DNA from 2 places in the Streptomyces sp. NPDC001599 genome. Region 2 is predicted to be linked to the other one. Evidence: predicted binding sites of a transcription regulator. Region 2 holds the regulator's gene; the other holds the start of a gene.
The links. The regulator HrcA, encoded in region 2, represses chaperone genes, less so after heat shock. The targets are predictions, from matches to a motif close to TTNGCACTCNGNNNNNCNGAGTGCNAA.
Positions count from the first base shown of each region.

Region 1: the regulator HrcA is predicted to act here: its motif matches at 4,287-4,313, upstream of groES (co-chaperone GroES).

Region 1 covers NZ_JBIAVA010000002.1:431,136-442,462, reverse strand. The annotation lists gene ACFYZ3_RS06740 (hypothetical protein) at 402-1,502, shown strand; gene ACFYZ3_RS06735 (cold-shock protein) at 1,661-1,972, opposite strand; gene groL (chaperonin GroEL) at 2,086-3,711, opposite strand; gene groES (co-chaperone GroES) at 3,832-4,140, opposite strand; gene ACFYZ3_RS06720 (polysaccharide deacetylase family protein) at 4,505-5,254, opposite strand; gene ACFYZ3_RS06715 (polysaccharide deacetylase family protein) at 5,251-6,186, opposite strand; gene ACFYZ3_RS06710 (methyltransferase domain-containing protein) at 6,277-7,467, shown strand; gene ACFYZ3_RS06705 (RNA polymerase sigma factor) at 7,464-8,723, opposite strand; gene ACFYZ3_RS06700 (YciI family protein) at 8,795-9,151, opposite strand; gene ACFYZ3_RS06695 (LCP family protein) at 9,271-10,296, opposite strand; gene ACFYZ3_RS06690 (LacI family DNA-binding transcriptional regulator) at 10,435-11,327, opposite strand, start outside.
Region 2 covers NZ_JBIAVA010000001.1:72,104-83,430, reverse strand. The annotation lists gene ACFYZ3_RS00480 (S41 family peptidase) at 1-1,084, opposite strand, end outside; gene ACFYZ3_RS00475 (hypothetical protein) at 1,156-1,644, opposite strand; gene ACFYZ3_RS00470 (hypothetical protein) at 1,744-2,121, shown strand; gene ACFYZ3_RS00465 (16S rRNA (uracil(1498)-N(3))-methyltransferase) at 2,155-2,904, opposite strand; gene ACFYZ3_RS00460 (nitronate monooxygenase) at 2,901-3,995, opposite strand; gene dnaJ (molecular chaperone DnaJ) at 4,107-5,243, opposite strand; gene hrcA (heat-inducible transcriptional repressor HrcA) at 5,244-6,260, opposite strand; gene ACFYZ3_RS00445 (MBL fold metallo-hydrolase) at 6,418-7,161, shown strand; gene ACFYZ3_RS00440 (DUF3097 domain-containing protein) at 7,196-8,020, shown strand; gene ACFYZ3_RS00435 (Uma2 family endonuclease) at 7,998-8,576, opposite strand; gene hemW (radical SAM family heme chaperone HemW) at 8,677-9,909, opposite strand; gene ACFYZ3_RS00425 (SpoIIE family protein phosphatase) at 9,981-11,327, opposite strand, start outside.

The sequences.
Region 1 (11,327 bases), on a different contig from region 2:
AGGGTGCCCTTGAACGAGGGCGCCTGGAGTTCGTCCCCGCCCCCTTGCTCGTCGTCCACACACTGCAGGGCGGTCGCTGCGTAGAACGGACCACGGCGCTCCCGGGTACGACCACTCACCCGAACGTGTGGTCCATGCCCGTCCGCCTCTGGCGAGGTGCCGCTGCGACTTAGCGTCGGGTGGCTGCGCCCGCAGCGGGCGGGAGGTCGCAGGTTCGGCGAGGGAGAGGACGGCATCACGTGAACGCGGGCACTGGTGACGGGGGCGGACTGTTCGTCGACGGCGCCGACGGGGAGCGTACGGACAGGGGAAAGGCGGGCCGAGGCCTGAGGGCGGCGCCCGGTGGGGGGACGGTGCTGTTCTCCGACGCTCCGGGCGGTGGGAGTGGGGCTCCGTCGGCGGTGCCCACTTCCGGCGGTCCCGGCGCCGTCGGGGTCGCCGAATCCGGGGCCCCCTCCGTCCCGCGCGCCCGGTCCACCCCGCGCCCCCGGCCCGGCGGCGTTCCTGCCAGGTCCCGCAAGGCGGGGCGATGGGCGAAGGTCGCGCAGCGGATCGTGCCGGACGACCTCCAGCCCGAGGTGCTGCGCGTGGAGCTGACCGAGCTCGGGGACGCGTTCCGCGCGTACCAGCGGCGGCCCGAGCCGGACCTCGCCGTGCTGGCCGAACTCCACGAGCGCAAGGCCCGCGCCTTCGCGTTGTGGGCCGACGTCACCGGCGACACCTCCCTGCGGGAGGAGGCGGACCGGGCCGCGGCGGCGGCGCGGACCACCCGGGAGATGGACGCCAACCGGCACGGCGTCCCGGTGGGCGGGGGCGGGCCGGTGGTCGAGCGGTTGCTGACCCGGGGCCAGGGCGTCCACGTCCGCAGTGTGCTGGAGCACGTCCGGGCCGACTCCCCGTTCCCCGAGGCCGAGGCACGGCTCGCGGTGCTGATGCTCACCCTGCGGGCCGCGCGTGCGGGTACCGGGAACGTCACCGGGCAGGACCTCAGCGGCTGGTTGCAGGGCGACGCCGAGCGGGTGCTCCAGGCGCTGGCCGACGCGGGCTGGCTGCTGCTGCCGGAGGACGTCACCGCCGACGACGCGCTGATGTCCCGGCCCGAGGAACCCACCCAGGTCACGGTGCCCACGCTGATTCCCACCCAGCCCCGCCCCTTCTTCTTCGGCAAGGTCACGCGGGCGCGGCTGTCGGGGTGGGCGCAGAAGGTGGTGGGCGACCGGAAGCTGCGGAAGAAGAAGGCGGGGGCCGCCACACGGCTCCTCGCCGTGTACACCGCGGCCCACAGCCGTCCCGACGGGCGCCTCGGAGGTGCCGGCGAGGACGGCGACGGGCTCGCGCTGGACACGGTGGCCTCCTTCTGCGGCCTGCGGCCCGAGGAGGTCGCCGAGCACGCCGGACTGCTGGTCGCCGCGGGCTGGCTCGAGGAGGAGGTCGACACCTCCGGGGAGCGGCTGCGGGGGCGGCTCGCCGAGCGGGTGCTGCCGCTGAGCGGGCTGCTGTGACGGCCCCCGGGTGACGCGGCACCGGTCGCGTCCTTCATCTCCCGGCAGCGCGACCTGTCCCAGCTGGAGTACCTCAACGAGCGGTTCGAGATCGTCGTCCTGGAGGACCGCAACCTGCCGGAGATCATCAAGGAGCGGGTGCCGAAGCCGCTGCCCGGTCAGGAGTCGAAGTCGATGTCCGGACCGGACGCGTAGCCCGGCCCGTCCGCTTCGTCCGGACGGTGGTGCGTGGCCGTCTTCGGCCGGACGCACACGGCGCGCCAGTGGTACTCGTCCTGCTCGGCCCGCTCGGCCGAGAACACGACACCCTGGCCTGCGGTCAGTTCGCGAAAGCCCTCGGCCTCGATCATCGAGAAATGCGCCCAGACCCGCTCCGGAAGGGCGTCGGACGCGAGTACGCCCCAACCCTCTTCGCTGTGCCACTCCAGCACACGGCCGGTGAACACCTCGCCGGACGGGATTTCTGGCATGTTTCCCCCTTGCTCATGACACATCACCGCGTCTCGCCACTGGCGTATGCGCCGGTGGAACGGGAAGGGCCCGGCATCCACCAGGATGCCGGGCCCTTCTACGAGCGTGTCGCTCAGTGGGCGTGGCCGTGGCCGTGGCCCCCGGCGGCCGGCTCTTCCTCTTCCTTCTTCTCGACGACCAGGGTCTCGGTCGTGAGCAGGAGGGAGGCGATGGAGGCGGCGTTCTCCAGGGCGGAGCGGGTGACCTTCACCGGGTCGATGACGCCGGCCTTGACCAGGTCGCCGTACTCGCCGGTGGCGGCGTTGAAGCCCTGGCCCTTGTCGAGCTCGGCGACCTTGGAGGTGATGACGTAGCCCTCCAGGCCGGCGTTCTCGGCGATCCAGCGCAGCGGCTCGACGGCGGCGCGGCGGACGACCGCGACACCGGTGGCCTCGTCGCCGGTCTTGCCGAGGTTGCCCTCGAGGACCTTGACGGCGTGGACCAGCGCGGAGCCACCACCGGAGACGATGCCCTCCTCGACCGCGGCGCGGGTCGCGGAGATGGCGTCCTCCAGACGGTGCTTGCGCTCCTTCAGCTCCACCTCGGTGGCGGCGCCGACCTTGATCACGCACACGCCGCCGGCCAGCTTCGCGAGGCGCTCCTGGAGCTTCTCGCGGTCCCAGTCGGAGTCCGTGTTCTCGATCTCGGCCTTGATCTGGGCGATGCGGCCCTGGACCTCGTCGCGCTTGCCGGCACCGTCGACGATCGTGGTGTCGTCCTTGGTGACGGTGATGCGGCGGGCGGTGCCGAGCACCTCGAGGCCGACCTGGTCGAGCTTGAGGCCGACCTCCTCGGAGATCACCGTGGCGCCGGTGAGGACGGCCATGTCCTGCAGCATCGCCTTGCGGCGGTCGCCGAAGCCGGGGGCCTTGACGGCCACCGCGTTGAAGGTGCCGCGGATCTTGTTGACGACGAGGGTGGAGAGCGCCTCGCCCTCCAGGTCCTCGGCGATGATCAGCAGCGGCTTGGAGGCGTTGGCCTGGATGACCTTCTCCAGCAGCGGCAGCAGGTCCGCGATGGAGGAGATCTTGCCCTGGTTGATCAGGATGTACGGGTCGTCGAGGACGGCCTCCATGCGCTCCTGGTCCGTCACGAAGTACGGAGACAGGTAGCCCTTGTCGAAGGCCATGCCCTCGGTGAAGTCCAGCTCCAGACCGAAGGTGTTGGACTCCTCGACGGTGATGACACCGTCCTTGCCGACCTTGTCCATCGCCTCGGCGATCAGCTCGCCGACCTGCTGGTCCTGGGCGGACAGCGCGGCCACGGCGGCGATGTCGGACTTCTCGTCGATCGGGCGGGCGGTGGCGAGGAGGTCTTCCGACACGGCGGCGACGGCCGCGTCGATGCCCTTCTTCAGCAGGGCCGGGGAGGCACCGGCGGCGACGTTCTTCAGGCCCTCGCGCACGAGCGCCTGGGCGAGCACGGTGGCGGTGGTGGTGCCGTCACCCGCGATGTCGTTGGTCTTGGTCGCCACCTCCTTCACCAGCTGGGCGCCGAGGTTCTCGTAGGGGTCCTCGACCTCGACCTCGCGGGCGATGGTGACGCCGTCGTTGGTGATGGTGGGGGCGCCGAACTTCTTGTCGATGACGACGTTGCGGCCCTTGGGACCGATCGTCACCTTCACGGTGTCGGCGAGCTTGTTGACGCCGCGCTCGAGGGCGCGACGGGCGTCCTCGTCGAACTTCAGGATCTTCGCCATGGGAGCGTGAGCCCTCTTCCGGAAATCTTGGGGTTATACGGCAACTGCGCCCCCGACGCCCGGCTTTTTAAGGTCGCGGGAGCCAGGGGCGCAGCTGGAAAGCAAGGTGCTTCGGGTGAACTACTTCTCGACGATCGCGAGCACGTCGCGGGCCGAGAGGACGAGGTACTCCTCGCCGTTGTACTTCACCTCGGTGCCGCCGTACTTGCTGTAGAGCACGACGTCGCCGACGCTGACGTCGAGCGGAAGACGGTTGCCGTCCTCGAAGCGGCCCGGGCCCACGGCCAGGACGACGCCCTCCTGGGGCTTCTCCTTGGCGGTGTCCGGAATGACCAGGCCCGAAGCCGTGGTCTGCTCGGCGTCGAGCGGCTGGACCACGATGCGGTCCTCGAGCGGCTTGATGGCAACCTTGGAGCTGGTGGTCGTCACGATCCGACCTCCCCCTTCGGAGATCTCACGGGGTTAACTGTCTGAGGTGGCGACCAGGTGGATCCGTCGTCGCGGGTGCCGGACCTGCCCGTCGCGTAGTTGGCACTCTCCAGTGGGGAGTGCCAGAGCCGAGCCTATGACTGCGATTAGCACTCGGTCAAGCGGAGTGCCAATGCCGGCGGCGCGTCGGCGGGGTTTTCGGGTGAACGCCGGTTTGTGGAGGCACCCTGCGTGGGTGTGGGCGTCGCTGGGGGCTGCCGCCCCCAGGCCCCCGCTTCGGCCCTGAACGGGCCTCGTCCTCAAACGCCGGACGGGCTGGATGATGCCGGCCTGGGTCGAAAGGTCACCGGTCTGCGGCAAGAAGTCAGACGTAGTCCTCCAAGTCGCCCACCCTCAGCCCCTGCTCCTCGGCCGTCTCCAGCAGACGTTCCGTGCGGGCCGTCAGGTTCGTGGCCGTCGGGTGGTCCGGGTCCACGGCGATGATGTCGCCGGGGTGGAGGCGGTGGTCGCCGCGGGTGTAGGTGAGGGCGCCGTCGGTGTCGAGGGTGGCGCGCCACAGGACCAGGGCCGTGATGCCGCAGTCGGCGGCGGCGCGCAGGGTCGTGGTGTCGTACGTGCCGTGCGGCGGACGGAAGAGGCGGGCGCGGACGCCGAAGCGGGACCTGAGCTTGGTCTGCTGGCCGCAGATCTCGGCGCGCTGGCCGGCGTAGGGCAGGCCGCGCAGGGAGCGGTGGTCGAGGGTGTGGTTCTGCAGGCTCGCGCCGAACGGGCGCAGCCGGGCGAGGTCGCCGTACGCCGGTCCGGCGACGGTGTCAGTGAGGAACAGGGTGACCGGGAGCCGCCGTTCGCGGACCAGGGCGGCGAAGGCGGGGTCGCGTTCGGCGCTGTCGTCGTAGGTGAGGAAGACGACCGGGTCGTCGGTGCGCACGTGGTCCACGACGGGCGGCAGGCGACGGCCCCGGTCGGCGTCCTGCGCGGGGTCCCCGGCCGCCGCCGCGTGTTCGGCGGGTGCGGCGGCGCTCCGGTCGCAGCCGGTGAGCGGGAGCAGCAGGAGCAGGGGGAGCAGGAGGGCGGCCGGGGCGGCGCCGGCCGGGCGGGACCGCCCTCGCCTCACAGGTAGTCCTCCAGGCGGGCCACCGCGTACCCGTCGGCGGTGATCCGGTCCAGGAAGCGGCGGACCATGTCGGTCATGGTGCCGTCCCAGTCGTTCTCGCCCCGGAAGTGGGTGAGGACGATGTCGCCGGGGTGCAGGTCCTGGTCCCACTCGCGGTACTCCCAGTGGTCGACGTACACCTCCTCGCTCCAGATCGGGGCGTACTTGATCCCGCAGGACTTGGCGGCACGCAGGGTGTCGCGGTTGTAGTTGCCGTACGGCGGGCGGAAGAGGGTGGGGCGCTTGCCGTAGTGCTTCTCCATCACGTCCTGCATGCCGCAGATCTCCCGCTTCTGGTCCTCGTAGGAGAGCCCGGGGAGGTAGGGGTGGCTCAGGGTGTGGTTGTTGAGGGTGATGCCGCGGGCCTGCATCTTCTTGAAGTAGCCGTAGTCGTCCTTGATCTCCTCGTCGGTGAGGAAGACGGTGTACGGGATCTTCAGCTCGCTCATCATCTTCAGGAACGCCGGGTCCTTCTCGGCGCCGTCGTCGATGGTGAGGAAGACGATCTTCTCCTTGGTGGGGACGGTGGTGAAGACCGGCGGAAGGCCGTCCTCCTCCTGGCCGTCGACCTCGAAGCCCTCGCGGGCCTTGATCTCCGGCTTCTTCGCGGGGGGTACGGGGGCCGCCAGCGGGACCTTCTTCAGGTCCCAGCGCTTGGCGGCGGCGGCCAGGGCGGCCCGGGCCTCGCGCGCCTCGGCCGCGCCGTCGACCGCGCGTGCGGGGGGCGCCTTCGGGGCCTGCTGGCCGGAGGCGCCGCGCACCCCCTGCCCGTCGTCCTGAGCGCAGCCGGCGGCGAGGGCGGCTACGGCGACGACGAGGACGGCGGTGGCACGGGGGGCCCGGGACACGCGACGCGACGCCCGACTTTTATCATTTTGTACGACTTCTCGCATGGTGCCGGATCCTCGCAGTCCCCGGCCGCCGGACCCGGCCCGACACCGCGCCGGAGGCACACCATCCACCGACTGGCCCACAATGACCCGGTGAACGACCTCGACTTCCTCCTGACCCCCGAAGGCCGCGCGCTCCTCGACGAGGTGCGCGACACCGACCCCGCCCGGGAGTTGGCGGTCGCGACCCGGCTGCGGCGCACGCATCCCGCCGAGCTGGTGTCGGCGGCGCTCGGGCAGGCGCGGCTGCGGCAGCGGGCGGTGGCGAAGTTCGGGGCCGAGGACGCCGGGCGGATGTTCTTCACGCCCAACGGGGTCGAGCAGTCGACGCGGGCGAGCGTGGCGGCGTACCGGGCGGAGTGCCTCCAGGCGCTCGGGGTGCGGTCCGTCGCCGACCTGTGCTGCGGGATCGGCGGCGACGCGATCGCGTTCGCCCGTGCCGGGATCCGGGTCCTCGCCGTCGACCACGACCCGGTCACCACCGCGGCGGCCCGTGCCAACGCCGACGCGCTCGGTCTCGCCGGCCTGATCGAGGTGCGGGAGGCCGATGTGACGGAGGTGGACACGGCCGGGTACGACGCCGTGTTCGTCGACCCCGCCCGGCGTTCCTCCAAACGCGGCCGGATCTTCGACCCGGAGGCGTACTCCCCGCCCCTGTCCTGGGCCGTGTCCGCCGCGCTCGGGGCGCCGCTCGGCCTGCTGAAGATCGCGCCCGGCATTCCGCACGAGGCGATCCCCCCGGAGGCGACGGCCGAGTGGGTTTCGGACGGCGGGGACGTCAAGGAGGCCGTGCTGTGGTTCGGCCCGGACGTGACGCCGGGGGCGCGGCGGGCGACGCTGCTGCCCGCCATGGCGGGGATCTACGTGACACCCGAGACCATGCTCCCGGACCCCGGGGCGCGGCCGGTCGGGAGGTACCTGTACGAGCCGGACGGCGCCGTTATCCGCGCCCACCTGGTCGCCGAGGTGGCCGACGACCTGGACGGCGGGCTGATCGACCCGACCATCGCCTACGTCACCGCCGACGAAGCGCACAGCACGCCGTACGCCACCGCCTACGAGATCACCGACCAGCTCCCGTTCAACGTCAAGAAGCTGAAGGCGCTGCTGCGGGAGCGCGGGGTCGGCACGCTGACGGTGAAGAAGCGGGGCTCGGCGGTCGAGCCGGAGGAGCTGCGGAGGAAGGTCAGGCCGCAGGGGCCGAACGCCGCGACCGTGTTCCTGACGCGGGTCGCGGGGGCGCCGACGATGCTGATCGGGCACCCCGTCCGCCAGGACGGCTAGAGGGCGTCCGTCTCCCGCGCGCGGCGCCGCAGGAGCGCGCGTTCGCGTGCGTTGCGGGTCAGGGAGGCGGCCCGTTCGAACTCCTCGCGGGCCTCCGCCGTGCGGTCCAGGCGGAGCAGGAGGTCGCCCCGGACGCTGGGGAGCAGGTGGTAGTCGCGCAGGGCCGGTTCCGCGGCGAGGGCGTCGACGAGGGCCAGGGCGGGGGCCGGGCCCTCGGCCATCGAGACGGCGACGGCGCGGTTGAGTTCGACGACCGGGGACGGGGCACGGGCCGCGAGCAGGCCGTAGAGCGTGGCGATGCGGGGCCAGTCGGTCTCCTCGTAGGTGAGGGCCGTCGCATGGCAGGCGGCGATCGCGGCCTGGAGGGCGTACGGGCCCGGCCCCGCGGCGCCGGTGGTCGCGTGGGCGTGGCCGAGAGCGGTGACGCCGCGGGCGATGAGCAGGCGGCTCCAGCGGTGGCGGTTCTGGTCCTTCAGCAGCACCGGCTCGCCGTCGGGGGCGGTGCGGGCGGCGGTGCGGGAGGACTGGAACTCCAGCAGCGCGGTCAGGCCGTGGACCTCGGGCTCCTTCGGCATCAGGGCGGACAGCACGCGGGCCAGGCGCAGGGCGTCCTCGCACAGGGCGGGGCGGAGCCAGTCGTCGCCCGCGGTGGCCGCGTAGCCCTCGTTGAAGATCAGGTAGATGACCTCCAGGACCGAGCCGAGGCGGGCGGCGCGGTCCGGTCCGTACGGCACCTCGAAGGCGACGTTCTTCCTGGCCAGCGTGCGTTTGGCGCGGACGATGCGCTGGGCGACGGTCGGTTCGGGCACGAGGCGGGCGCGGGCGATCTCGGGCGTGGTCAGGCCGCCGAGCAGGCGGAGGGTGAGGGCGATGCGGGCCTCGGCGGACAGCACCGGGTGGCAGGCGGTGAAGATCAGCCGCAGCAGGTCGTCGTCGATGTCCTCGGGGTCGGCGGGCTCCTCGGGCGGGGGCGCCGAGGCGGGCAGGTCCCGGCCGATCTCCGCGAGCTTGCGGGCGTAGGTCTCCCGGCGCCGGATCAGGTCGACGGCGCGGCGGCGGGCGGTGGTCATGAGCCAGGCGCCCGGGTTGTCGGGCACCCCGTCCCTCGGCCACTGCTCCAGGGCGGCGACCAGGGCGTCCTGGGTGAGTTCCTCGGCGATGCCGACGTCCCGGACGAGCCGGGCGACCCCGGCGATCACGCGGGGCGACTCGAGCCGGAAGACGGTTTCGAAGGCTGCGGTGGGCTGCGGCTGCACAGCCCACCATGCAACACCCTCGGGCGGCCGGGGCAAAACGGGACCGGACCGCCCTCCGCGGGCTCAGCCTCTCAGCCCTCCATCAGCTCGCGCACCTCGCAGGTCACCGTCCAGTACTCCTCGTGCACCTTCAGGAACCGCTTGGTCCACTCGACCGCCTCGGCCCGGTCCTTGGCCTGGAGCAGGGAGTAGCCGCCGATGACCTCCTTGGTCTCGGTGAAGGGCCCGTCGGTGACGGAGAGCTGTCCGCCCTCGTAGTGGACGCGGGTGCCCTCGCTGGTCGGGGTCAGGCCGGCCGTGTCCAGCAGGACGCCGGCCTTGGTCATCTCCTCCATCAGCTTCTCCATCCGCTGGATCAGCTCGGGGCTGGGGCCGCCGGAGAGGGCGTCGGACTCCTCGATGCGGATGAGGGACAGGTAGCGGGGCATGGTGACTCCTCGGACGGTTCGGCAGCCGGGCTTCTCCCGGCCTCTCACCCTTGCGTCGAACGGGCCGGCCGCGGATCGACACACGCCGGAAAGATTTCCGGGACCTCTGTCGGCGCATCTCAGCGCAGCGATTCCCACAGCTCGGCGGCGTCCGGCTGGTCGGCCACCACCCGGTTGGGGTCCGAGGGGGCGGGCAGCACCGGCATCGTCAGCGTGCGTACGTCGTCCGCGGCGAGGTCCCCGAGGCTGCGGCCCAGGTTCGTCAGCTCGCCCAGCGAGTCCAGGCCGGTGTCGGTGGTGAGGCTGCCGGTGAGAGCGTCGGCGACCTGGTAGAGGCGGGCGGGGTCGGTGAGCAGGTCGGTGGCGGAGATCTGCTCGAGGAGCGCCTTGACGAGCTTGTGCTGGAGCTCTATCCGGGCGAGGTCGCTGCCGCCGGCCAGCCCGTACCGGGTGCGGGCCAGGCCGAGGGCCTCGGTGCCGTCGAGGTGGTGGGTGCCGGCGTCCAGGTGCAGGTGGCTCTTGTCGTCGTCGATGTCCACGTCCGTGGTGACGGTGACCCCGCCGAGCGCGTCCACGAGGTCGGCGAAGCCGGAGAAGTCGACCTCGACGTAGTGGTCCATGCGCACGCCGGTGAGCGACTCGACGGTCTTCACGGCGCAGACCGGCCCGCCCAGTTCGTAGGCGGTGTTGAACATCGCGCCGCTCGCCGCCCTGGTCGTACCGCCGGACGGCAGCGGGCAGGAGGGGCGCTCGACGAGGGTGTCGCGCGGGATGCTGACGACGGTGGCGGCGGTGCGGCCCGCGTCGAGGTGGACGACCATGGCCGTGTCCGAGCGGGCTCCCCCGCTGTCGCCGCCGCCCAGCTCCTGGTTCTCCTCGCCGCTGCGCGAGTCGGAGCCGAGGACGAGGATGTTGAGGGCGCCGGTGGGCACCGGGGAGGCGGAGGGGACGGTGACCGGTCGAGCGGGGCGGTCGTCTCCGAGCGCGCCGTTGATGTCGACGCTTTTGATGTTGCCGTTCAGGTGCCAGTAGGCCCAGCCCGCCGCACCGGCGCCGAGCAGCAGGGAACCGGCCAGGGCCAGGCCGGCCACCCTCAGCCCCTTCCGGCGGCCGCCCCGTCCGTCCTGTCCGCCCCGCGCCGCCATGCGTCAGCCCCCGCCCTGCCAGTCCCGTCCGCGTCCCCACCCGGATGCCCCACCGGAAGGAACATAAGTCCGAATTATTGAAACTGGAACAGGTGGGTCGGGCTTCTGCGGAAATTCTCAGACTGCGGGCTTATCCGCTCATCCCGTCACGGCCCGGCCCTCTTGGGGCGGCGCCGTGCTGCTGCGCACCTCCAGGCTGGTGGCCAGCTCCACGCGGGTCGCCGTCGAGGAACCGTCGTCCCGCCCGAGGTCCAGGACCAGCCGGGCCGCCGCCTCGGCCATCTCCATCAGCGGCTGCCGTACGGTCGTCAGCGGCGGCCCCACCCAGCGGGCCACCGGCAGGTCGTCGAACCCGACCACGCTCAGGTCGTGCGGGATGCGCAGCCCCAGCTCACGCGCCGCCTCGTACAGGCCGAGCGCCTGGAGGTCGTTGCCGGCGAAGACGGCGGTCGGGCGGTCCGGGCGGCGCAGCAGTTCGAGACCCTGCCGGTAGCCGGCCTCGTGGTGGAAGTCGCCGGTCACGATCAGGCCGGGGTCGACCGGCAGCCCCGCCGTCTCCAGGGCGGCCCGGTAGCCGTCGATGCGGGCGCGGCTGCACATCATGCGGGTGGGTCCACTGATGGCGCCGATGCGGGTGTGGCCGAGGTCGACCAGGTGCCGGGTGGCGGCGAGGCCGCCCTGCCAGTTGGTGGCGCCGATGGACGGCACGTCGGCGCCGGGGTCGCCGGCCGGGTCCATCACCACGAACGGGATGGAGCGGCTGGTGAGCAGGGCGCGCTGGGACTCGTCGAGGCCGGACAGGACGAGGATCACGCCGTGCGGGCGGCGGGCGGCGACCTGGTCGGCCCAGGTCCGGCCGGGCGTGAGGCGGCCCGCGCTCTCGGAGAGCACGACGCTGAGCCCCGTGTCCCGGGCCACGTTCTCCACGCCCCGGATGACCTCCATCGCCCAGGCGCTCTCCAGCTCGTGGAAGACCAGGTCGATCAGGGGCGAGCGGGTGGACTCGGCCCGCCTGCGCCGATAGCCGTGGA
Region 2 (11,327 bases):
CGAACTCCAGGGCGTCGTCGCCCTCGGCGTCCGTCACCCACACCACCCACTCCTCGCCGTCGGCGCGGAAGGTGCGCGGCAGCCGGGTGCGCACGCCGGGCGTGGCCGCGAGCGCGCGCGCCGGTCCGGAGCGGTGGGTGACCCAGTGCACGCCGCCGCGTACGGCGACGGCGCTGCCGCGCGCGGTGTGGTCGGGGGACGCGGAGCCGAACCAGCGGGCGGCGTTGACCGGGTACGGCTGGAGGTCGACGCGGGCACCGCCGAGCCGGATGTCCAGGCGGCGCGGTTCGGCGCCGTCGAGGTCGTCCAGGGTCCACAGTTCACCGGCACAGGAGTAGACGACGCGGGTGCCGTCGGTCGCCGCGTGCCGGGCGTAGAAGCCGTCGACCGGTGTGTGCCGGCGCAGGTCGGAGCCGTCCGCGAGGGAGGAGTAGAGGGCGCCGGTGCCCTCGTGGTCGGAGAGGAAGGCGATCCGGTCGCCGATCCAGAAGGGGTACTCGATGTTGCCGTCGAGACCGTCGTGCAGGCGGACGAACTCGCCGTCGTCCTCGCGGTCGATCCACAGCTTGCCCGCGGTGCCGCCCCGGTAGCGCTTCCACCAGGCGGCCTCGCGGCCCATCGGCGCGGACAGCAGCACGGTGTGCGGGCCCTGTGCGACGTCGCCGACGGGCCCGTAGGGCAGGGTGGTCGCGGGTCCGCCGTCGAGCGGGACGGCGCGGGCCCAGCTGCGGCGCAGGCTGGCCTGGCCGTAGGTGCTGAGGGCGAGGACGCGGCCGTCGGCGGTCCAGCCGCGGACCTGGGTCCTGATGCTGCCCCAGTGGGTGAGGCGCTTGGCGGGGCCGCCGTCGACGGGCGCGACGTGCACCTCGGGGGCGCCGTCACGGGTGGAGGTCCAGGCGACCGTGGTGCCGTCGGGCGAGATGCGCGGGTGGTTCACCGGCACGTTGTCGGCGCTGACCCGCCAGGCCCGGCCGCCGTCGAGCGGGGCGAGCCACACGTCGTCCTCGGCGGTGAAGGCGACCAACTCGCCGTGCGGGTGCGGAAAGCGGAGGTAGGCAGGCGCTGCGGGCTGAGTCACCCCCATACCCTATGCAGGGGCACGGCCCGCCGACAGAGGTTTGGATCACTTCCCGGCCGAGGACCCGGCCCGTCCGGCTACTTGCCCTCCACCGGCCGGCAGTGCGGATCGTCCGGGCACCAGATGGTCCGGGTGACGGTCACGGTGGGCCCCGGCCCGTTCTGGGAGGGCCGGTTCGCGGGCGGGGCGCTCGTGGCGTCGCAGTTGCCCAGCCCCTTCACCCGGAACCACTCCTTGCCGTCCACCTTCGCGGTCAGGCTGCCGCGCACACAGGCGCCGTTGACGACCCGGGTGACCTTGCCGTCGACGGTGATGTCCTTGCCGTCGTCGGTCCTGCCCTCGCAGTGCACGGAGGCGACCGGGTTCTCGCTCGCCGAGGCCGTGGTGCCCTGGTCGCCGTAGGAGGCGGTGCAGGTGAGCCAGCGCACCTCCGCCTTCTGCCGCTGGAGTTCCCGGGTCACGGTCTGGTCGGTCGTGTAGGCGACCGTCGCGGAGCTGAGTCCGCCCGGCTCGCACGCCACGAGACCGCCGACGGCGACGGCCGAGCCGACGACCACCGGAGCCATGCGCCAAATCCGCCTCAATGCCCCCATGGAGGGCAGCCTGCCACCGCCCGGGGGCCGGCGGTAGGGCGCATACGGCCACTCCTCACTACCGTGGGCGCCATGGGCAACGACCGCAGGCAGCGCAGGCTCGTCGTGGACGAACGCACCACCTGGCTGTGGAGCCACCGGCAGAAACGCGGCCGCGACGGCGTCTGGCGGGACGCGCTGACGCTGTACCGGGACGGGGTACGGGTCCGGTTCGTCTTCCGCGCGGATGCGCCCGACTCGGGGCGGTACACCTCCGAGGGCGACTACTGGTACGAGGGCTGTGTGGCGGACGGCCGCGGCAACCTGCTCAACCTGCGCGAACCCGGGGTCGTACGGGCGCTGGTCGAGGAGGCCGGGCGGCGTGCGCTGCTGCCCGGGCCCGGGGGTCGGCCGGTGGAGCTGGACGGCTGGGAGCTGTTCCCCGCCGTGGTCGCCGCCACCGACGGCTGACCGGGACCGTCGGGACCCGGCGATCCGGCGCCGTCAGGACCAGCGGCCGGTGCGGGCGAGGAGTACGGCGGTCGCGGCGGTGCCCGCGGTGGAGGTGCGCAGGACGCTGCGGCCCAGGCGGTAGGGGTGCGCGCCCGCCTCGGCGAAGAGGGCCAACTCGTCCGGGGACACTCCGCCTTCGGGGCCGACCACCAGCACGATGTCGCCGGTGGCGGGGAGTTCGGCGTCGGACAGGGGGACGTCGCCGCTCTCGTGGAGGACGGCGGCGAAGTCGGCGTCGGCCAGAAGTGAGGCAACCTGCTTGGTGCTCGCCGCGTCCGCGACGTCGGGGAAGCGGACCCGGCGGGACTGCTTGCCCGCCTCCCGGGCCGTCGCCCGCCACTTGCCGAGCGCCTTCAGGCCGCGCTCGCCCTTCCACTGCGTGATGCACCGGGACGCCGCCCAGGGCACGATCGCGTCGACCCCGACCTCGGTCATCGTCTCGACGGCCAGCTCACCGCGGTCGCCCTTGGGCAGGGCCTGGACGACGGTGATGCGGGGCTGCTCGGCGGGCTCGTCGCGCACGCCGCCCGGGACGATGACGACCAGGCGGTCCTTGCCCTCGGCGGCCTTCACCGAGCCCTCGGCCCAGTGGCCGCGCCCGTCGGTGAGGACGACGTCCTCACCCGCCCGCAGCCGCTTCACGGAGACGGCGTGGCGTCCTTCGGGGCCGTCGAGGACGTACTCCCCCGCGGACAGGTCCTGCGGCCGCAGGGAGTCGACCACGAACACCGGTGCCGTCATCGGGCGCCGCCCCCCGTCGCATAGCCCGACAACCCCGACAACGCTGTCCCGACGTCGGCGAGTTCGGCCGCAAGCACCTCCACCAGCTGTCCCGCGGGCAGCTCCCGGGCCATCCGGTGGCCCTGTCCCGCCCAGAGCGCCATGCCCTGCGCGTCGCCCGTCTTCGCCGCCGCCTTGCGCACCGGCGAGGTGAGGTGGTGCACCTCGGGGTAGGCGGCGGGGGCGTAGCGGCCGTGCTCGCGCAGGAAGCGGTTGACCAGGGCACGGGCGGGGCGGCCGGAAAAGGCACGGGTGAGTTCGGTGCGGACGAAGAGCGGGTTGGTCAGCGCCTGCTTGTGCACGTCGTGCGCGCCGGACTCGGGGGTGGCGAGGAAGGCGGTGCCCAGCTGGGCCGCGCTCGCGCCGGCCGCGAGGACCGCGGCGATCTGGCCGCCGCGCATGATGCCGCCGGCGGCGACGATCGGCAGGCTCACCGCCTCCCGGACCTGGGCGACCAGCGACAGCAGTCCGGTGCCGGCGCCGCCGGTCTCCAGGTTGTCCCGGTGGGTGCCCTGGTGGCCGCCGGCCTCGGCACCCTGGGCGATCACCGCGTCGGCGCCGGACTGCTCGACGGCCCGGGCCTCGTCCGCGGTGGTCGCGCCGACCAGGGCGAAGGTGCCCACGCGGTGCAGGGAGTCGACGACCTCGCGGCTGGGGACGCCGAAGTGGAAGGACACCACCGGTACGGGGTTGTCCAGCAGTACGGCGAGCTTGGTGTCGTAGCCGTCGTCCCGGCCGCAGTCCGGGTCGCCCAGCTCGGTCTCGTACCAGGCGGCCTCGCCGGCCAGCTGGTGGGCGTAGACGTCGACGGCGGCGGGATCGGCCGTCTCCGGCTGCGGGAGGAAGAGGTTGACGCCGAAGGGACGGCTCGTGAGCCCCCTCAGCTGTTTGATCTCCTGGTACATCCCGTCCGCGGTCTTGTACCCGGCGGCCAGGAAGCCCAGCCCGCCCGCCTCGGACACCGCGGCCGCGAGCCGCGGCACGGAGACGCCGCCCGCCATGGGCGCCTGCACGATCGGGTAAGGGAAGAGATCGGTCAGTGCGGAGGACATGACGGCATGTTGTCACGTCCTCCACACAAGTCCGAATCCGGGCTTCCGTTGGCATACGCCAGGAGCATCCGCATCGGAACACTCCTGGCGACAGGTCGTGCCGGTGGCCGCTCAGCGCCCGTTGAACGCGTCCTTCAACCGCGAGAACAGCCCCTGCTGCCCCGGCTGGAACTGCCCCGTGGGGCGTTCCTCGCCGCGGAGCTTGGCCAGCTCGCGCAGGAGGCGTTCCTGTTCGGGGTCGAGCTTGCCCGGGGTGGTGACCTCGACGTGCACGATGAGGTCGCCGCGGCCGCCGCCGCGCAGGTGGGTGACGCCCCGGCCGTGCTTCGGGATCGACTGGCCGGACTGGGTGCCCGGGCGGATGTCGACCTCCTCCATGCCGTCCAGGGTCTCCAGCGGCACCTTCGTGCCGAGGGCCGCCGCCGTCATCGGGATGGTGACCGTGCAGTGCAGGTCGTCGCCGCGGCGCTGGAAGGTGGAGTGGGGCAGCTCGTGGATCTCGACGTACAGGTCGCCGGCGGGGCCGCCGCCGGGGCCGACCTCGCCCTCGCCCGCGAGCTGGATCCGGGTGCCGTTGTCGACACCGGCCGGGATCTTCACGGTCAGGGTGCGCCGGGAGCGGACCCGGCCGTCGCCCGCGCACTCGGGGCACGGGGTCGGGACCACGGTGCCGAAGCCCTGGCACTGGGGGCAGGGGCGCGAGGTCATGACCTGGCCCAGGAAGGACCGGGTGACCTGCGAGACCTCGCCGCGGCCGCGGCACATGTCGCAGGTCTGGGCACTGGTGCCGGGCGCCGCGCCCTCGCCGTTGCAGGTGTTGCAGACGACCGCGGTGTCGACCTGGATGTCCTTGGTCGTACCGAAGGCGGCCTCGTCCAGCTCGACCTCGATGCGGATCATCGCGTCCTGGCCGCGGCGGGTGCGCGAGCGCGGCCCGCGCTGCGACGCCGTACCGAAGAACGCGTCCATGATGTCCGAGAAGTTCCCGAAGCCGCCCGCGCCGAAGCCGCCCGCGCCGCCGCCGGCGGCCTGCGAGAGGGGGTCGCCGCCGAGGTCGTAGACCTGCTTCTTCTGCGGGTCCGACAACACCTCGTAGGCGGCGTTGATCTCCTTGAACCGCTCCTGGGTCTTCGGATCGGGGTTGACGTCCGGATGCAGCTCGCGGGCGAGCCTCCGGAACGCCTTCTTGATCTCGTCCTGGGAAGCGTCACGGCGCACGCCGAGTACGGCGTAGTAGTCCGTGGCCACCTACGACTCCGCCAGGATCTGTCCGACGTACCGTGCCACTGCGCGTACCGCTCCCATCGTTCCCGGGTAGTCCATGCGGGTCGGTCCGACCACGCCGAGCTTGGCAACCGCCTCGCCGCCCGAACCGTAGCCGACCGACACGACGGACGTTGAGTTGAGTCCCTCGTGGGCGTTCTCATGACCGATCCGTACGGTCACGCCCGGATCCTTCGCCTCGCCGAGCAGCTTGAGGAGCACGACCTGCTCCTCCAGCGCCTCCAGCACCGGCCGGATCACCAAGGGGAAGTCGTGCCCGAAGCGGGTCAGATTGGCGGTGCCGCCGATCATCAGCCGCTCCTCGTTCTCCTCGACCAGCGTCTCCAGGAGAGTGGAGAGCACGGTGGAGACCGTACCGCGATCCTCGGCCTCGAAGGGCTCCGCCAGATCTTCCACCAGAGCCGGCACATCCGTGAAACGGCGCCCCGCGACCCGGCTGTTGAGCCGCGCCCGCAGATCGGCCAGCGACGCCTCGCCGAACGGCGCCGGGCAGTCGACCATCCGCTGCTCGACCCGCCCGGTGTCCGTGATCAGCACGAGCTTCAGGCGCGCGGGCGCGAGCGCGAGCAGCTCCACGTGCCGCACGGTCGAGCGCGTCAGCGACGGATACTGCACGACGGCGACCTGCCGGGTGAGCTGCGCCAGCAGCCGCACCGTGCGGGCCACGACGTCGTCGAGGTCGACGGCGCCCTCCAGGAAGTTCTGGATGGCACGCCGCTCGGGCGCGGTCATCGGCTTGACGCCCGCCAGCTTGTCGACGAAGAGCCGGTAGCCCTTGTCGGTCGGGATGCGCCCCGCGCTGGTGTGCGGCTGGGCGATGAACCCCTCGTCCTCCAGGGCCGCCATGTCATTGCGCACGGTGGCCGGGGAGACGCCGAGGTTGTGCCGCTCGGTGAGGGCCTTGGAACCGACCGGTTCCTCGGTGCCGACGTAGTCCTGGACGATGGCGCGCAGCACCTTCAGCCTGCGTTCACTGAGCATTCGGCGCGCACCTCCAGCTGTCGTCCGCCCGTTTCGGCCTGTCTTACCTGTCTGTCCTGGCACTCATGGCTCGCGAGTGCCAGACTTCCCCGGCCCAGTGTACGGCCGTGGGGTACGCCCCCGGCAAGGCCGGGACCAAGCCGTTAGCGTCGTCGCCGTGACGGTGACTTGGGAAGAGCTGGGCTGGGAGCGGCTGGCGGACGGGGTGGGACGCTGCCGGCTGCCGGGGTGGGACTGCACGGCGGGGCTGGTGCTCGGCGCGGACGCGGCGCTGATGGTGGACGCGGGGTCGAGCCTGGACGAGGGCGCCCGGTTGCGCGAGGGGGCGCGGCGACTCGCCGGCCGCCGTGTGACACATCTCGCGCTGACCCACCCGCACTTCGACCACGTCTTCGGCGCGGCGGCGTTCCCGGACGCGGAGGTGTACGGCGCGTACGGGGCAGCGGGCACGGGCGCGCTGTTCGCGCCGGGCGGACAGGGGCGGCAGGCGCTGCGCGCGGACGCGGTGGCGGAGGGGCTGGACGCGCGGGCGGCGCGGGAGGCGGCCGAGGCGCTCGTTCCCGTTCTGCACGAGGTGCGGGGCGAGCACGCGCTCGACCTGGGCGGTGGACGGCGGGTCCTGCTCGCCGACGTGGGCCCGGGGCACACCGGTCACGACCTGGCGGTGCTGGTGCCGGGCTCCCCCAACGTCCTGTTCTGCGGGGACCTGGTCGAGGAGTCCGGCGCGCCGCAGGCGGGGCCCGACGCCGTACCGTCGCGCTGGCCTGCCGCGCTGGACCGGCTGCTGGCGGTGGGCGGCGACGACGCGCTGTACGTCCCCGGTCACGGAACGGTGGTGGACGCGGGGTTCGTCCGGGCCCAACGCGACGCGCTGGCCGCCCGGTTCGGCGTGTCGCGCTGATCACCGCGCGGGCGTTCCTCGTATCGTCGGCAGAATGCGCCAGTACTCCGCCGACCTGACCCCTCCGTGGAAGAAACCGCAGCCCGTTCCCGAGGTGCCCGCCGATCCCGGCCTGGTGGTCGAGGAGCCCGGCACCGGGTTCTGCGGCGCGGTGATCCGCTGCGAGGCGGGCACGGTGACCCTGGAGGACCGCTTCGGCAAGCACCGGGTGTTCCCGCTGGAGCCGCGCGGGTTCCTGCTGGAGGGCCTCGTGGTGACGCTGGTGCGGCCGTCGTCCTCCTCCGGTCCGGCGCGGTCCGCCCCCTCCCGTACCGCGTCCGGTTCGGTCGCCGTCCCCGGCGCACGGGCGCGGGTGGCGCGCGCCGGGCGCATCTATGTCGAGGGGCGGCACGACGCCGAGCTGGTCGAGAAGGTCTGGGGCGACGACCTGCGGATCGAGGGCGTCGTCGTGGAGTACCTGGGCGGTGTGGACGACCTGCCGTCGATCGTCGCCGACTTCGCCCCGGGCCCTGACGCGCGGCTGGGCGTCCTGGTGGACCACCTGGTGCCGGGTTCGAAGGAGTGGCGGATCGCGGAGGCGGTGACGAGCGAGCACGCGCTGGTCGTGGGCCACCCGTACATCGACATCTGGGAGGCGGTGAAGCCGGCGTCGGTGGGGATCGAGGGCTGGCCCCGGGTGCCTCGCGGTCAGGACTGGAAGACGGGGGTGTGCCGGGCACTGGGCTGGCCCTCGGAGAACACGGGCGCGGTGTGGCAGGCGATCCTGGCGCGGGTGGGGTCGTACAAGGACCTGGAGCCGGAGCTGCTGGGGCGGGTGGAGGAGCTGATCGATTTCGTTACGGACGGTGATGAGGCTTGACGCCCTTGTAGGTACCGAACATGGTGGTGTTCAACTCCACGCCCAACTGTTCCAGCGGCAGCGGTGTCCCGAACTGAGTGATCCGCTGCACCTGGTAGTCAGCCCCCTCACCTCGCCCGACCGGCTCCGAGTACAGAACACACTGGGCCATGACGGGGTCGATGATCAGGTAGGTGGGCACTTCACCCGCAGCATAGATCAAGCGTTTGACGCCATAGTCTCGGTCGACGCTGGTCTTCGAGACCACTTCCACGACCATCGTGATCATCTGTGACGGCAGAAGACGCCCAGAGTCCGGGCCAACGCCGACTTCCATGACCACCAGGTCGGGTACAGGCTCGCTGGCCTCGTCGACAACGTCGACGTCCTGGGTCTGAAGCCGTTCCCACCGCCGGTGCGGAATCTGATCCATCAGCGAAGTCACGATCCGGTTGTGCACCAGATCGGGGCTGGCCATCATCACGATTTCTCCCCGGAGAAGCTCCACCTTGAGCCCCTCGGGTGGCTCGAACCCCGCGAAGAACTCCGCGACTCCACGTTCGTCCACAGCTGTCATCTCCGTGGCCCTCCACATTCGCCGCGTGCTGTCGGCGGCAGCCTATGGATCAGGTTAGGGGCCGAACCCGCGTTCCGCACCGATTCACTCCCCCGAGTGATCAGTCCACCAGGTCCCGCACCACCGCGTCCGCCAGCAGCCGCCCGCGCAGCGTCAGCACCGCGCTCCCCGCCTCGTACGGCCCCTCCTGGAGCAGCCCCTCCGACAGTGCCCGCCGCGACGCCGCGAGCCCCGCCTCCCGCAGCAGCGACAGGGGCACGCCCTCCCGGAGCCGCAGCTCCAGCAGGATGCGCTCGACCCGCCGGTCCTCGTCCGTGAGGATCTCCCGGCCCGCCCCCGGCGACTTCCCCGCCGCCAGCGCCCCCGCGTACGCCCCCGGGTGCTTCACGTTCCACCACCGCACGCCCCCCACGTGGGAGTGCGCGCCCGGTCCCGCGCCCCACCAGTCGGCGCCCCGCCAGTACAGCTCGTTGTGCAGGCAGCGTCCGGCGTCGGAGGTGGCCCAGTTGGACACCTCGTACCAGTCGTAGCCCGCCGCGGACAGGGTCTCCTCGGCGATCAGGTACCGGTCGGCGTGCACGTCGTCGTCGGTCATCGGGACCTCGCCGCGCCGGATCCGCCGGGCGAGCTGGGTGCCCTCCTCGACGATCAGGGCGTACGCCGAGACGTGGTCGGGTCCGGCGCCGAGCGCGGCGTCCAGAGAGGCCCGCCAGTCGTCGTCGGACTCGCCGGGGGTGCCGTAGATCAGGTCGAGGTTGACGTGGTCGAAGCCGGCCGCGCGGGCCTCGGCGACACAGGCTTCGGGGCGGCCGGGGGTGTGGGTGCGGTCCAGGATCTTCAGGACGTGCTGCTTGGCGCTCTGCATGCCGAAGGAGATCCGGTTGAAGCCGCCCTCGCGGAGGGTGGCGAGATACGCCGGGTCGACCGACTCCGGGTTGGCCTCCGTGGTGATCTCCGCGTCCGGCGCCAGGCCGAACTCGTCGCGGATCGCGCCCAGCATCCGCACCAGGTCACCGGCGGCCAGCAGGGTGGGCGTACCGCCGCCGACGAAGACCGTGCGGACTTCGCGGGGGTCGTCGCCGAGCACCTTGCGGGCCAGGCGTACCTCGTCGACGAGCGTGTCGGCGTAGTTGTCGCGGGAGGCGAGGACGCCGCCGGTGCCGCGCAGCTCGGTGGCGGTGTAGGTGTTGAAGTCGCAGTAGCCGCAGCGGGTCGCGCAGTACGGCACGTGCAGGTAGAAGCCGAGGGGGCGGTCGGCGGCCCCGGCGAGCGCGGACGCGGGCAGGGCGCCGTCGGCGGGGACGGGCTCGCCGTCGGGGAGTGCGGAGGGCATGCGTTCCATTGTCCCGCACCCGGCCGGAACCCCTGCCCGCCCCGTTCAGCCCTCCCGTTCGCTCCGCCCGTTCACTCCGCCTGGAGCACCAGCAGCGCCAGGTCGTCCTCCGGGGGCCGCGGCCCGAACTCGTGCACCAGACGCCTGATGCGCTCGGCGACCAGCCCGGCGTCCAGGCCCGCGCACCCGGCCAGCGCCGCGGCGAGCCCGTCGCCGTCGTCGAACTGGCGGGAGCCGCTGCGCCGCTCCGTGATCCCGTCGGTGACGCACAGCAGGGTGTCGCCGGACCGCAGCTCGAAGGTCTCGCTGACGTACGTGGCGTCCTCGACGACGCCGAGCAGGGTCTGCGGGCACGCGACGGCGGACACCGTGCCGTCGGGCCCGAGGAGCAGCGGCAGGGGGTGTCCGGCGGACGCGAGGGTGCAGCGGACGCCGCCGTCGAAGGGGACCAGCTCGCCGTAGAGCAGGGAGAGGAAGCGGGTCTGCGGTCCGTCGCCCGGGGCAACCGGTGGGCCTCCGGCGGCGACCAGCGCGCGGGCGGCGGCGTCGGCGGCCTCGGTGGCGTCGTCGAGGAGGAGTTGGTTGAGGCGGTCGAGGACGTCGGGGACGCCGTACTGCTCGCGGGCCAGCAGCCGCAGCCAGGGCCGGGCGAGCCCGATGACGACGGCGGCCTCGGGGCCCTTGCCCTGGACGTCGCCCACGGCGAAGCACCAGCGGCCGTCGCCGGCCGGGAAGAGGTCGTAGAAGTCGCCGCTGGGGCCGCCCTTGTCACGCGGTTCGTAGACGAGGGCGCTGCGCACGCCGGGGATCTCCGCTACGGCGCCGGGCAGCAGGCCACGCTGGAGTACGGCGCTGATGGTGGCCTGCCGGGCGTACTGGCGGGCGGCGCCGATGGCGAGCGCCACCCGGCGGCTGAGGTCCTCGACCAGGCCGGTGATCTCGTCGGGGAAACCGGTGGCGCCCGGCGTGTCGGGGGCGCCCGGGGTGTCGGGGGCGCCCGGGGTGTCGGCCCGTCCGATGACCAGGGTGCCCAGCGGCCTGCCGCCGGCGACCAGACGGTAGGCGAGCGCGGTGCCGTGCGTGCCGTCCGGGCCGAGCGCGTCGCCGGGCCAGGGGTGGCCGACGGGGCCGGAGCGCCACGGGTCGCGCGGGCGGGGCGGGTCCTTCTCGAGGGCGGCACGCAGTTCGTCGAGCTGTCCCTCGCCCGAGTGCCACACGCGGGCCAGCCGGGCGCCGACGGCCGCCCCGGTGTCGTCGGTCCAGGCGCCGCGGCCCAGGGACTCGTCCTCCAGCCACACCCCGCACCAGTCGGCGAGCCGGGGCACGATCAGCTGGCCGGTGAGGGAGGCGACCAGGTCCTCGTCGAGCTGCCCGGCCAGCAGGTCGGAGGCCTCGGCGAGGAAGGACAGGGCGCCGCG